Regions from separate parts of the Bacillus sp. C-3-6 genome, predicted to be linked through region 2. Evidence: a T-box and tRNA genes for the amino acid it is inferred to sense, from the RefSeq annotation. Region 2 holds a T-box; the other holds one or more tRNA genes.
The links. The T-box of region 2 lies ahead of ACW0JX_RS21725 (valine--tRNA ligase). A T-box ahead of a tRNA ligase gene usually reads a tRNA of that ligase, here a tRNA-Val.

Region 1 (6,134 bases), 2.3 Mb from region 2:
TACTACGCTTATAATACGATTTCCATCTTTCTCATTTAATAAAACAAGTGTATTACGCGCTTCATTCGTAAACCCTGTCTTACCGCCAATGCTATATGGATTTTCAAAAAAATTAGATTTATTAAAAATAGACACCGTCTGCCTAGACGTCGTAACTGTCGTTCTTTTCGTATTCATCGCTTGTAAAATTTCAGGATACTTTTGCACACCCTTCGTAATCATAGCCATATCATACGGCGTCGTATAATGGTTCGGATCATGCAGTCCATTCGGTGTTACAAAGTGGCTATCTTTCGCCCCTAATTGCTTCGCTTTCTCATTCATCATATTAGCGAAATTCTCAACACTCCCGCCAATCCGCTCCGCAATCGCATACGACACATCATTCGCACTCAGCACCATTAAAATCATAAGCGCAGTATTTCTATTAATTGTCTCTCCAGGTTGAAACTCAATTTGATAATTACTCTTCTCTTGATCTAATGCTAATTGTGAAAATGTAAATTGATCCTCTGGCTTTGTATGCTCCATGAGTAAAATCGCTGTTAACACCTTCGTCGTACTAGCAGGATATGCTCGGTGATATGCGTTTTTGTCATACAAAACATCTCCTGTTTTCGCATCAATTGTCGTTGCAAACTGACTAAAAACATTCGGTCCTTCTGCAGGTGGTGGTGCAACTTGTTCTGGATTTACTCCAATATTCGTCTCAGCACGCAATGTCATAGGTGTCAACAAAAACAAACAAATAACTGTAATAAAAACCAAAATTTTCTTAAAATTTACCATATGACTCTCCCTTTTCCATTTACTCCTCTAACAAAATAATAAATCTACCAATCATATGTAATTTGTATTAAACTGGAAGAATTTTCACTATTTTTTACTATATCATATTTTTACGATAAAGAACATAAATATACAATAAAAATAAGAAGGAATTACTCTTTCTTATCCTTCTCATCAATCAACGAATCTATTAACTTTTGACTAGCTTCCTCGGGCGTAATCTCATCCGTTATCCCCATAAACGACCAACCTTTAGAATCGACCCACTCAACAAACTCTTGTAAAAATTCATCATGTGTAACATCCACATCAAGAATCGAGCCATTAATCGAAATCGTTCTATTTTTAGACACGCGCATCTTGAATGTTTTTCTTACCATTACAACTTTTCTCCCTCTACTTCTGAATATTTATAAAGTGAAACTTTAATCAACCCTCACCAATCGGACTTTTACGGCCATCCCGACCCCAACCTAACTTCTTTACTTTTGCTAAATTTCGAGGTAAGGGATCTTACTGCCCGCAAATAGCGAGATAAAATAATCATGTATCTCTGTTATACATGATTTTCAGTAAATTGTAAAAAGGATATATTGGCCAATTTAAATAGCAAAAATGAAAATCTCTTACCTACGTAAACGTAATACGACATACAATCGCTCATAAATTATTAAATAAATCCATAAAAATATACACTTTAAAACATAATTGAGTAAGCCATTCTAGTCTTTTGGAAGATATTATCTAAAATAGTATACTAAACGGATAAAGGATATTTGAATAAAGAAACTGAGGCTTTCTATTTAGCTGGACTCTTAAATTGTAGACTTAGAGACTGATGCCGGAATTCATATTTAATTTCTATTTCTGTACATAATATCGTAAGAAAGAAGGTAGTACTGTGAAAACAACAGAAAATTTTACTGACAGGGCCGATATATATGCAAAATATCGCCCTAGTTATCCTAATGAATATATTGATTACTTGCTTTCAGCTAACCAACTGAAAGGGAATCGGATTGTGGCTGATATTGGTTCAGGTACGGGGATATTTAGCCACCAGCTGCTTGAAAGTGGTTTACATGTTATTGGAGTTGAACCAAATGATGATATGAGGAAGATCGCTGAGCAATCGTTAAAACTATATTCTCGTTTTCAATCCATAAAAGCAACTGCTGAACATACCACTTTAAAAGAAAATAGTGTAGATTTAGTAACTGTTGCCCAAGCATTTCATTGGTTTAATAAAGAGGCTTTCAAAATCGAATGCCAACGAATTTTAAAACAAAAAGCAAATGTTGCTCTTGTTTGGAATAGTAGAGATTTAACTAGTCCACTTATTAAAGAGAACGCAGAAATTTGCCAGAAAACCTGTCCAAACTTTAAAGGATTTAGCGGTGGAATAGATGAAACTCCAGAAGTATTTAATAGCTTTTTTAAGGATGGAAAGTATGAGTTTAAAGAATATCAAAATGATTTACTTTTTGATTATGAAGGGTTTTTGGGAAGGAATTTATCAGCTTCTTATGCTCCGAAAGAAAATGACGAACAGTATAAAAATTTTATTTTTCTCCTATCAGAGCTATTCGAAAAACACAGTAAAAATGGAAAAATTATTCTCCCGAATTTAACGCGAAGTTATCTAGGCAATGTATAAACAGCCTGATACAAAGAGACTTTGATCGAAATTAAAACAAGCCTAGCCCCTTCCCACATGTACAACGGGGTTAGGCTTGTTTTGTATTTTACCACATCAAATTCAAATGACTTTCGTACAATAAAGTAGAATCTATTAGAAAACACCTTAAAATGAGGAGGAACTCAATGGCGCGTTGTACGTATTGTAAAACGAAATGGAAAGTAAAAGACGTATGGTCGATACTCTTGGCATTTGAAAAAGATTGTCCGTATTGTTTTGGGAGGCAATATCTATCAAAGAAAACAGTGAACGCTATGCCAGAACTTATAAGCTTACCTTTACACTTCTTGTTCCCTTTTCTTGTTGATTTGAGTGATGAAGGTCCTTTGGATTGGTATCGGAAATAATATAACCTCTACATCCAAAGACTACTTTCTACTAAATTCGCTTCTCATCATTATCCCTTCATACATTACTCTCATAATCGCTTATACTTTCCCTCTTGAAGATCCCGTAGCTCAGCAGAAAGGGCGTCCCCTGGACAAGGTTTATCAATTATGACTTTAATAAACGATGATATATGTATAAGCATTAGGTTCCAATCAAATATTAATTGAAACTCAACACTGCTTGTATTCTGTAATTCAGAATACAAGCAGTGTTTTTTATTATGCACTTTTGCATACAGTATGATTTTCTCTTGTAAATAGATAATAATGGTATATAATAAAATCAATGTTTTACCAATAAAAGGTAATAAAAAGTAGTGGGATAAGCAATTAACCAAAACGTATTAACAGATTTGTTCTATGTAAATCATGATACATATATGGAATCAAAACTATGAAATTTTATGTAGAGATTAGATTACTACAAGATGAAAGATTCATAGCGAATGCACTCGAGGAAAAAAGTGTTCGATTAGATTAACGTTATAAAACTACTTAATGTGATATCTATGGAACGAATTGAAAATATACTTAGGGGGAATTTTAAGTGAAAGCATTTGGTAAAGTATTATTAACAGGAGCTTTAGCTTTAGGCGGTTTAACAGCTATGAACATTGATACACCGAAGGCAAATGCTGACGGAGCAAGCGAGTTCTGTCGTTATATTTGTGGTCCTAGCGAAACGTTGAATGGTGTTACAGTTCAAGTACACGCTACAGAATATAGCTTCGGTCAAAACGTAATTGCAAGAATTACAAATGAACGAGCTGAAGATATTCATTACAATGTCAGCATCGAGAAAAAATATGGCGATAACTGGGGAGAATATGATACTTTCTTCCATTGGCAAAATCAATGGGTTCCAGCTGGAAGTAATGATGAAATTTCTACTTTCACAGGATATGGCGAAAACATTTCAGACAATGGAACATATCGCTATAAAGTTGAAGTTTTAAGTGCTGACGGTTCTGTAGATACAATTTACACAGCAGGAATGACAGTTACAGGACGATAGCTCATGAACGAGCTCTATTATTTATGCTTGTATTTTTGATAATATCATTGATAATTGCGGTGATATTATTATTATTATTGAAATAAGCTCTTCGGGGCTTATTTTTTATATACAAATTGGAATAGTAATATTCAGAAAATTACATCTTTACACTATTGAATTTTGTTGCTATTATAGGAATACATCAAATGTTACAATATTCAATAAATTATACAAATCCTCCGATTACACGAATGAAATGAAAACACATTGCTGGTCGTAATATTTATAGTTGGGATCCCGTAGCTCAGCAGGGAGAGCGCCACCTTGACAGGGTGGAGGTCGCTGGTTCGAGGCCAGTCGGGATCATAGGAAAAACCCCTTGATATTCAAGGGGTTTTCTTTATGTAGCAAATAAATGATTATTATTAAAACTAAATTCCCCCCCTACTTCTTGTCTTCATTTTGGAGAAAGACATAAATTATATCAATCATCGCTCTGCGTTGTTCGCCAGAACTCGATTCTTTACTCTCTTTTGGGATCTTTTTAAAGTTCTCTTTGAAAAATAGCTTAATACAATAATTTATATATAAAAATTATCGTAACAACAAAAAACTACATAGATTAACTATGTAGTCTTTTTAAATATGAATAAACCAATCCTATTTTTGCCCTAACTTGATTGCCTTTTTGATATTACTAAATGCACCTTTACCATATATTAATACGCCACCGCGGTAAACACGACTCGTTAAACCAATCATTATACATATTGTTGCGATTAGAATCCCTAATGCTAGCGCAATCTCCCATACTGGGATATTAAGGAATCCAATTCGTACAAGCATAACTATAGGAGTAAAGAAAGGTACATAACTAGTAATGGTAACAACCATGCTACTTGGATTTGACATTCCATAAATTGCGATATACAAAGCAGCAAGTAACATAAACATCAGCGGCATAACAGCTTGAGAAGATTCCTCTATACGCGTAATGATAGAGCCAAATAGACAAGATAATGAGCCATATAATAAGAATCCTAATGTGAAGAATAGAATCCCATAAAACACTAGAGTTGGAGCAACAGAATTTAAATCAATACTATTTAAAATATCATTTTTCGAATCATTAATTGCTGTTTTATATCCAACAGTTGCGACCAAGCCCCAAATTATGATTTGCGTAATACCAGCCGATAATGTCGAGAATAGCTTCGCATATAAATGTTTGGTAGGCGAAATACTTGAAACAACTAACTCCATAACACGAGAAGATTTCTCTGTTGCAACATCTGTCGCTAATTGTGCAGCATACATTAATATCATTACATAATTTAGCATGATAAAGACATTAATTAAAATCCCTACACCCTCAGTATGTTCTCCATCTTTAACCTTATCTGAAACCGTTTTGGTATGAATTTCTACTGGCGTTGTTAACACCTTTAATTCATCTTGCGATAGATTCAATTGCTGGGCGAAGTTAGAAGATTGTATTTGAGATAAAATCGTTTGAACCTTGCTAACATCTTGCTGATTTACATCCGTCTCAGTTATATACGTAGCCTTTAATTGTTTATTATTCAATTCCTCTACAACGATTGCATATGTATAATCACCATTTTTAACACCTGATTCTGCTTTTTGTTTATCCGTGCTACGTTTAACTTGTATCTTACTATCGACATTTTTAAACACTTGATGAATGGTTGAATATAATTCTTCTTTTTCTGTAACAACAACAACTTGATCGTCCTCGTTACCTGCAAACAAGTTATAAATCTTGTCAAAATTCATCAATCCTATAATTAACATAGAAACTATTATTGTAATAGCAAAATATGATTTTGATTTCACTTTAGATTTATAGTTTTGTAAAAAAATTGTCCAGAAACTACTCATTTTGTGCACCTACTTTCGCAATAAAGATATCATTTAATGTAGGCTCTTCTACTGCAAACTTTTTAACATACCCTAATTTTGTTATCTCTTTAAATAAAACATGTGACACTTCTTCATATGAAATTTTAAGAGTAACTGCATTTTTACGTTTCTTCATACTTTCTACACCTTTTATTTCTTTCAAATGGTCAAAGTCATGATCGCCAACGATTACAACGTTCTTTTTACCAAAATCACTTTTAATTTTGGCAATGTCACCCTGAACAACAGGTACACCTTTGTGCATAATACAAATGTGTTGGCATAACTCTTCCACATGTTCCATACGATGTGAACTAAAAAGAATTGACGACCCTTG
Region 2 (6,134 bases):
ATAGTCCTGGTGTACCAGAAGGTGTAGCGAAAAATACGATTACAGTAGCTTATAACGATTTAGAAAGCGTAAAATACGCGTTTGAACAATTCGGTGATGATATTGCTTGTGTAATTGTAGAACCAGTAGCAGGAAATATGGGGGTTGTTCCTCCGCAGCCTGGATTTTTAGAAGGTCTTCGTGAAGTAACAGAACAAAACGGTGCATTGCTTATTTTTGATGAAGTAATGACAGGGTTCCGAGTAGCTTATAATTGTGGCCAAGGTTATTATGGCGTAACACCTGATTTAACATGCTTAGGTAAAGTAATCGGTGGTGGTTTACCAGTAGGAGCATACGGTGGTAAAGCAGAAATTATGCGCCAAGTTGCACCAAGCGGACCGATTTACCAAGCAGGTACTTTATCAGGTAATCCACTTGCAATGGCAGCAGGTTATGAAACGTTAGTACAGTTAACGCCAGAATCATATGTAGAATTTGAGCGTAAAGCTGAAATGTTAGAAGCAGGATTACGTAAAGCAGCTGAAAAACATGGCATTCCACATCATATTAACCGTGCAGGTTCTATGATTGGTATTTTCTTTACAGATGAGCCCGTTATTAATTACGATGCAGCAAAATCTTCAAACTTAGAATTCTTTGCGGCTTACTATCGTGAAATGGTAGAACAAGGTGTATTCTTACCGCCATCTCAATTCGAAGGTTTATTCTTATCGACAGCACATAGTGACGCAGATATTGAGGCGACGATTGCAGCAGCTGAAATTGCAATGTCAAAATTAAAATAATGTATTAGAGAAAAATCGCTCTCCATAAGGGGAGCGATTTTTTTTATTCATAAAGTAAGCTTTCCCTACATAAATCTGTAATGACATATAGTTTGGGAGGGGGAAAAGAAGTGGCTGCAGATCATTCGTTACGATTTTCATTAAAAGAATCTGTTTGGTTCCAAAAGGGACAGGAAGTCGATGAACTTTTGTCAATTTCGTTAGATCCAGACGTTGAGATAGAAGAGCTTGATCATGAAGTAATCGTGAGAGGGCAATTAGATTTAACGGGAGAGTATGTTGCACGAAAAGATGATTCGGCGTATTCATTAAGAGAACTATCGCCAGCAAAGTCAATTGATTATGTAGAAACAAGGGAAGATGGGGTTAATGAACTTGTTCATTCCTTTCCGCTTGAAATATCAATTCCGAGAAATCGAGTGAAAGTAATTGAAGAGCTATATGTATCAATTGAGGAATTTGATTATGAATTAAAGGAAAATGGTTGCTTACAATTATTAGCGGATATATCTATTACCGGTTTGTGTGATGAAGAGAGAAACGAGGATGAAGCTGAAGAGGAAGAAACGGTGTATGCCGAGTTAGAAGAAGATTCAGCGCAAGAGGATGAAAATAGACCGGCGCCGCATGTAGAAGAACCAGCATATAAGGAATCAGATGAGTGGGAAGATTACGCATTTGAACCGTTCCAATTAGAGGAAAGAAAAGAGCAGGAATTAGAAGAAGAGAAGATAGAGGAACATGAATTTGTGGAGCGTGAAGAGGAGCAAGAAACAACGCCGCAATTTGAATTGTTTGGGCGAAAAGATTTCAAGAAAGAAAAAGCGAAAAAGCAGGAAGAACAAGAAGAAGAGTACTCACAGCGAGATGAAAATGCGCTTTATTTAACAAAACTATTTACGAAAGAACCGGAAGAAGAATTTACAAAGTTAAGAATGTATTTTGTGCAAGAAGGGGATACAATTGAATCTATTGCAGAACGTTATGAAACGTCTGTGCAAAATGTGTGCCGTGTCAATCAAACAGAAGATATATTTTTAAATACGGGGCAAATTATTTATATTCCGGTTTCAAGGGTAAAGGCGAAATAAGGAAGTGAGTGTTTTCACTCGCTTCTTTTCTTAGAGGCTATGTTTTGAATAGAAAGGGTTATTCGTATGGATATTGAATTACGAAATCACTATGAACCTATCGTGAGGCAATATAGATTGGATACGCAGCATATGGAAGAGCACGGAAGCGTAATGAAAATTTATACGAATCAAGGTCCATATGCACTCAAGAAAATAGAAGGCAGAAAGTTAGAGCGGAATAATTTTCTGCATCATATTCAATATTTGAAGGAGAAAGGTTTTTCAAATTATGTACCTATATACCACGCGACGGATGGAAATTATATTTTAAGTGACGGGACGTATAATTATTATTTAATGCCTTGGTTAGAACGTGCAGAAGGAAACGGCGAGGATAATGATCAATACCATAAAATGTTTCAGACACTTGGAACGTTGCATCAAAAAACTGTGAAGGAAGAAACATATACGGAAGAAGATTTAGAAAAACATTATACAACTATATTCGATCGGTGGGAAAATGATGGTGAGATGTTAGAAGAGTTTCTCGTAGAATCTGAATCAAAATGGTATATGTCCCCGTTTGAATTACAATATTGTACGTACTATCATCATGTAATGAGAGCGCGTGAATTTGCAACGAAGCAATTAAATGAGTGGAACGATGCGATGAAAGAAAAAGAGAAAACACGTATTACTTTTGTGCATGGTAACGTGTCACTTAATCATTTTTTATTTGACTATGAGCGAAATGGCTATTTTATTAGTTTGGAAAAATCGAAGTTTGCAACGCCTGTGCAAGATATAGTAGGTTTTTATTCACGGTCTTTAAACACATATCCAATCGCAAGAAGTGATCGGTTTGAATGGTTTCAAATGTATCAAAAAAATTTCCCTTTTACGAAAGAAGAGCAACTACTTATGTTTGCGTATATGACGTATCCATCGCAATTTATTCGGCAAATCCAGTCTTATAAGAAAAGAAGAGATAATCGCAACGAGGAAAATGAACTGCGCGGAGTAAAGAGTTTGCAACAATCGCATTGGCTCGTTAGCAATATAGAATATTTCCTGTCACAATTACAAGCTGCCCAGCAAGGGAACGGGTAAAGTAAAACTTTAATCAGCGGGTGGCTCCAACCTAACTTCTTTGCTTCAGCTGAATTTTGAGGTGGGGTCTTATTGCCCGCAAATAGCGGGATAAAGAAGATAAGTAGAGAATGCTACTTATCTTCTTTATATTCACCCGAAAAGTCATAGTTTTAAATTTATCTTGACGAATAAGGTTTCGTTTTTTACACTATTGTATATAATAATTAACAATCATATAAATGCCTTGAAGGGGAAGAGTATAACATGAAACGTCTTCAGAGAGGAGAATCAGTAGCTGGGAGATTCTCTAGATAGTTATGTTAGAAGGTAGCCCTGGAGCATCTTTTCTGAACAGAATAGTTCTCATTAGGAAAAGACGGATTTGTCCGTTATCAAATTAAGAGTATAAGCAAATTATGAATTTGTTTGTAAATAAAGGTGGTACCGCGATGTCCCTCGTCCTTTTTGGATGAGGGACATTTTTTATTTTAAGGAGGGAAAATAATGTCAAACACGGAAAAGAATTTACCAACTAAATATGATCATATGTCCGTTGAAGAAGGCCTTTATCAATGGTGGCTTGAAGGCAAATATTTTGAAGCAACAGGAGACGAGAAGAAACAACCGTATACAATTGTAATTCCACCTCCGAACGTAACTGGTAAGTTACACTTAGGTCATGCTTGGGATACAACTCTTCAAGATATTTTAACTCGTACGAAGCGTATGCAAGGTTACGATGTGCTATGGCTTCCAGGAATGGACCATGCTGGTATCGCAACACAAGCGAAAGTAGAAGGAAAACTTCGTGAAGAAGGTATTTCACGTTACGATCTTGGCCGTGAGAAATTCCTTGAAAAAGCTTGGGAGTGGAAAGAAGAGTATGCTTCTCACATTCGTCAACAATGGGGGAAAGTTGGTTTAGGACTAGACTATTCTCGCGAACGTTTCACATTAGACGAAGGTTTATCTGATGCGGTTAATAAAGTATTCGTTCAATTATACGAAAAAGGCTTAATTTACCGCGGTGAATATATTATCAACTGGGATCCAGCAACACGCACAGCTCTTTCTGATATTGAAGTAATTCATAAAGAAGTTCAAGGTGCATTCTACCATATGAACTATCCGTTAACAAACGGTTCAGGTCACATTCGCCTTGCTACTACTCGTCCAGAAACGATGCTTGGTGATACAGCGGTAGCAGTTCATCCAGAAGATGATCGTTACAAACATTTAATCGGAAAAACAGTTACACTTCCAATCGTAGGCCGTGAGATTCCGATTATTGCTGATGAGTACGTAGAAAAAGACTTCGGAACAGGCGTTGTAAAAATTACACCAGCTCATGACCCGAACGACTTTGAAGTAGGTAACCGTCATGACTTACCACGCATCTTAGTAATGAACGAAGATGGATCGATGAACGAAAAAGCTGGTAAATATAACGGTATGGATCGTTTCGAATGCCGTAAAGAATTAGTGAAAGACTTACAAGAAGCTGGCGTATTAGTAGAAATCGAGCCACATATGCATTCAGTAGGTCATAGTGAGCGTAGCGGTGCAGTTGTTGAGCCTTACTTATCAACACAATGGTTCGTAAAAATGGCTCCACTTGCTGAAAAAGCAGTAGCGCTTCAACAAAAAGAAGAAGAAAAAGTAACGTTCGTACCAGAGCGTTTTGAAAACACATATTTACGATGGATGGAAAATATTCATGACTGGTGTATTTCTCGTCAATTATGGTGGGGACACCGTATTCCAGCTTGGTACCATAAAGAAACTGGTGAAGTATACGTAGGTACAGAAGCACCAGCAGATATTGAAAACTGGAATCAAGATAACGACGTACTTGATACATGGTTCAGTTCAGCGCTATGGCCATTCTCAACACTTGGTTGGCCAAATGAAGATTCAGCAGACTTCAAACGTTACTATTCAACAGATGCACTAGTAACGGGTTATGACATCATCTTCTTCTGGGTATCTCGTATGATTTTCCAAGGTTTAGAGTTTACAGGCGAGCGTCCATTTAAAGATGTATTAATTCACGGTTTAGTTCGTGATGAGCAAGGTCGTAAGATGAGTAAATCTCTTGGTAACGGTATTGACCCAATGGATGTTATCGAGAAGTACGGTGCAGATGCAATGCGCTATTTCTTATCAACAGGAAGTGCACCAGGTCAAGATTTACGTTTCAGCATGGAAAAAGTAGAATCTACTTGGAACTTCATTAATAAAATTTGGAACGCATCACGTTTCGTATTAATGAACATGGATGATATGAAGTATGAAGAAATCGATTTAACTGGTGAAAAATCAGTTGCAGATAAGTGGATCCTAACTCGCTTAAACGAAACAATCGAGAGTGTAACACGTAACATGGATAAATATGAGTTCGGTGAAGCTGGTCGTTCATTATACAACTTCATTTGGGATGATTTCTGTGACTGGTACATTGAAATGGCGAAACTTCCACTATACGGTGAAGATGAAGCAGCTAAGAAAACGACTCGTTCTATTTTAGCTTACGTATTAGATCAAACAATGCGTCTATTACACCCATTCATGCCATTCGTAACAGAGAAAATTTGGCAACATTTACCGCATGAAGGCGAATCTATTACAGTAGCTGCGTGGCCAACAGTTCGCGAAGATTTACAAGATACGGAAGCTGCGGCAGAAATGCACCTTCTAGTTGATATCATTCGCTCTGTTCGTAACATTCGTGCAGAAGTAAATACGCCAATGAGCAAAAAAGTTCAAATGCAAATTAAAGCAAAAGATGAGGCTGTACTTGCTCAACTTACGAAAAATAGCTCTTACATTGAGCGTTTCTGTAACCCAAGCGAATTAACAATTCAAACGGACTTACAAGCGCCAGAAAAAGCAATGACTGCAATCGTATCAGGTGCAGAGTTATTCTTACCGTTAGCTGATCTTATCAATCTTGATGAAGAGAGAGCTCGTCTTGAGAAAGAACTTGAGAAGTTCGATAAAGAAGTAGAACGTGTACAGAAGAAACTTTCTAACCAAGGTTTCGTAGCGAAAGCTCCTGCAGCGGTTATTGAAGGAGAGCGTGCGAAAGAGCAAGATTACCTAGAAAAACGCGAAGCAGTTCGTCAACGTCTAGCAGATCTTGAAAAGTAAAAATATTTTTAGAGACTCACTGTATTGGTGA

Region 1: it has a tRNA-Val gene. The T-box ahead of ACW0JX_RS21725 (valine--tRNA ligase) is inferred to sense a tRNA for this amino acid. The anticodon was not compared.

Annotation. Positions count from the first base shown of each region.
Region 1 is NZ_CM137247.1:1,266,177-1,272,310, reverse strand. It holds gene ACW0JX_RS06540 (D-alanyl-D-alanine carboxypeptidase family protein) at 1-789, opposite strand, end outside; gene ACW0JX_RS06535 (hypothetical protein) at 942-1,169, opposite strand; gene ACW0JX_RS06530 (class I SAM-dependent methyltransferase) at 1,691-2,446, shown strand; gene ACW0JX_RS06525 (hypothetical protein) at 2,614-2,835, shown strand; gene ACW0JX_RS06520 (hypothetical protein) at 3,425-3,892, shown strand; tRNA gene ACW0JX_RS06515 (tRNA-Val) at 4,168-4,240, shown strand; gene ACW0JX_RS06510 (ABC transporter permease) at 4,535-5,776, opposite strand; gene ACW0JX_RS06505 (ABC transporter ATP-binding protein) at 5,769-6,134, opposite strand, start outside.
Region 2 is NZ_CM137247.1:4,232,195-4,238,328, reverse strand. It holds gene hemL (glutamate-1-semialdehyde 2,1-aminomutase) at 1-788, shown strand, start outside; gene spoVID (stage VI sporulation protein D) at 869-1,879, shown strand; gene ysxE (spore coat protein YsxE) at 1,946-2,971, shown strand; T-box leader at 3,189-3,420, shown strand; gene ACW0JX_RS21725 (valine--tRNA ligase) at 3,458-6,103, shown strand.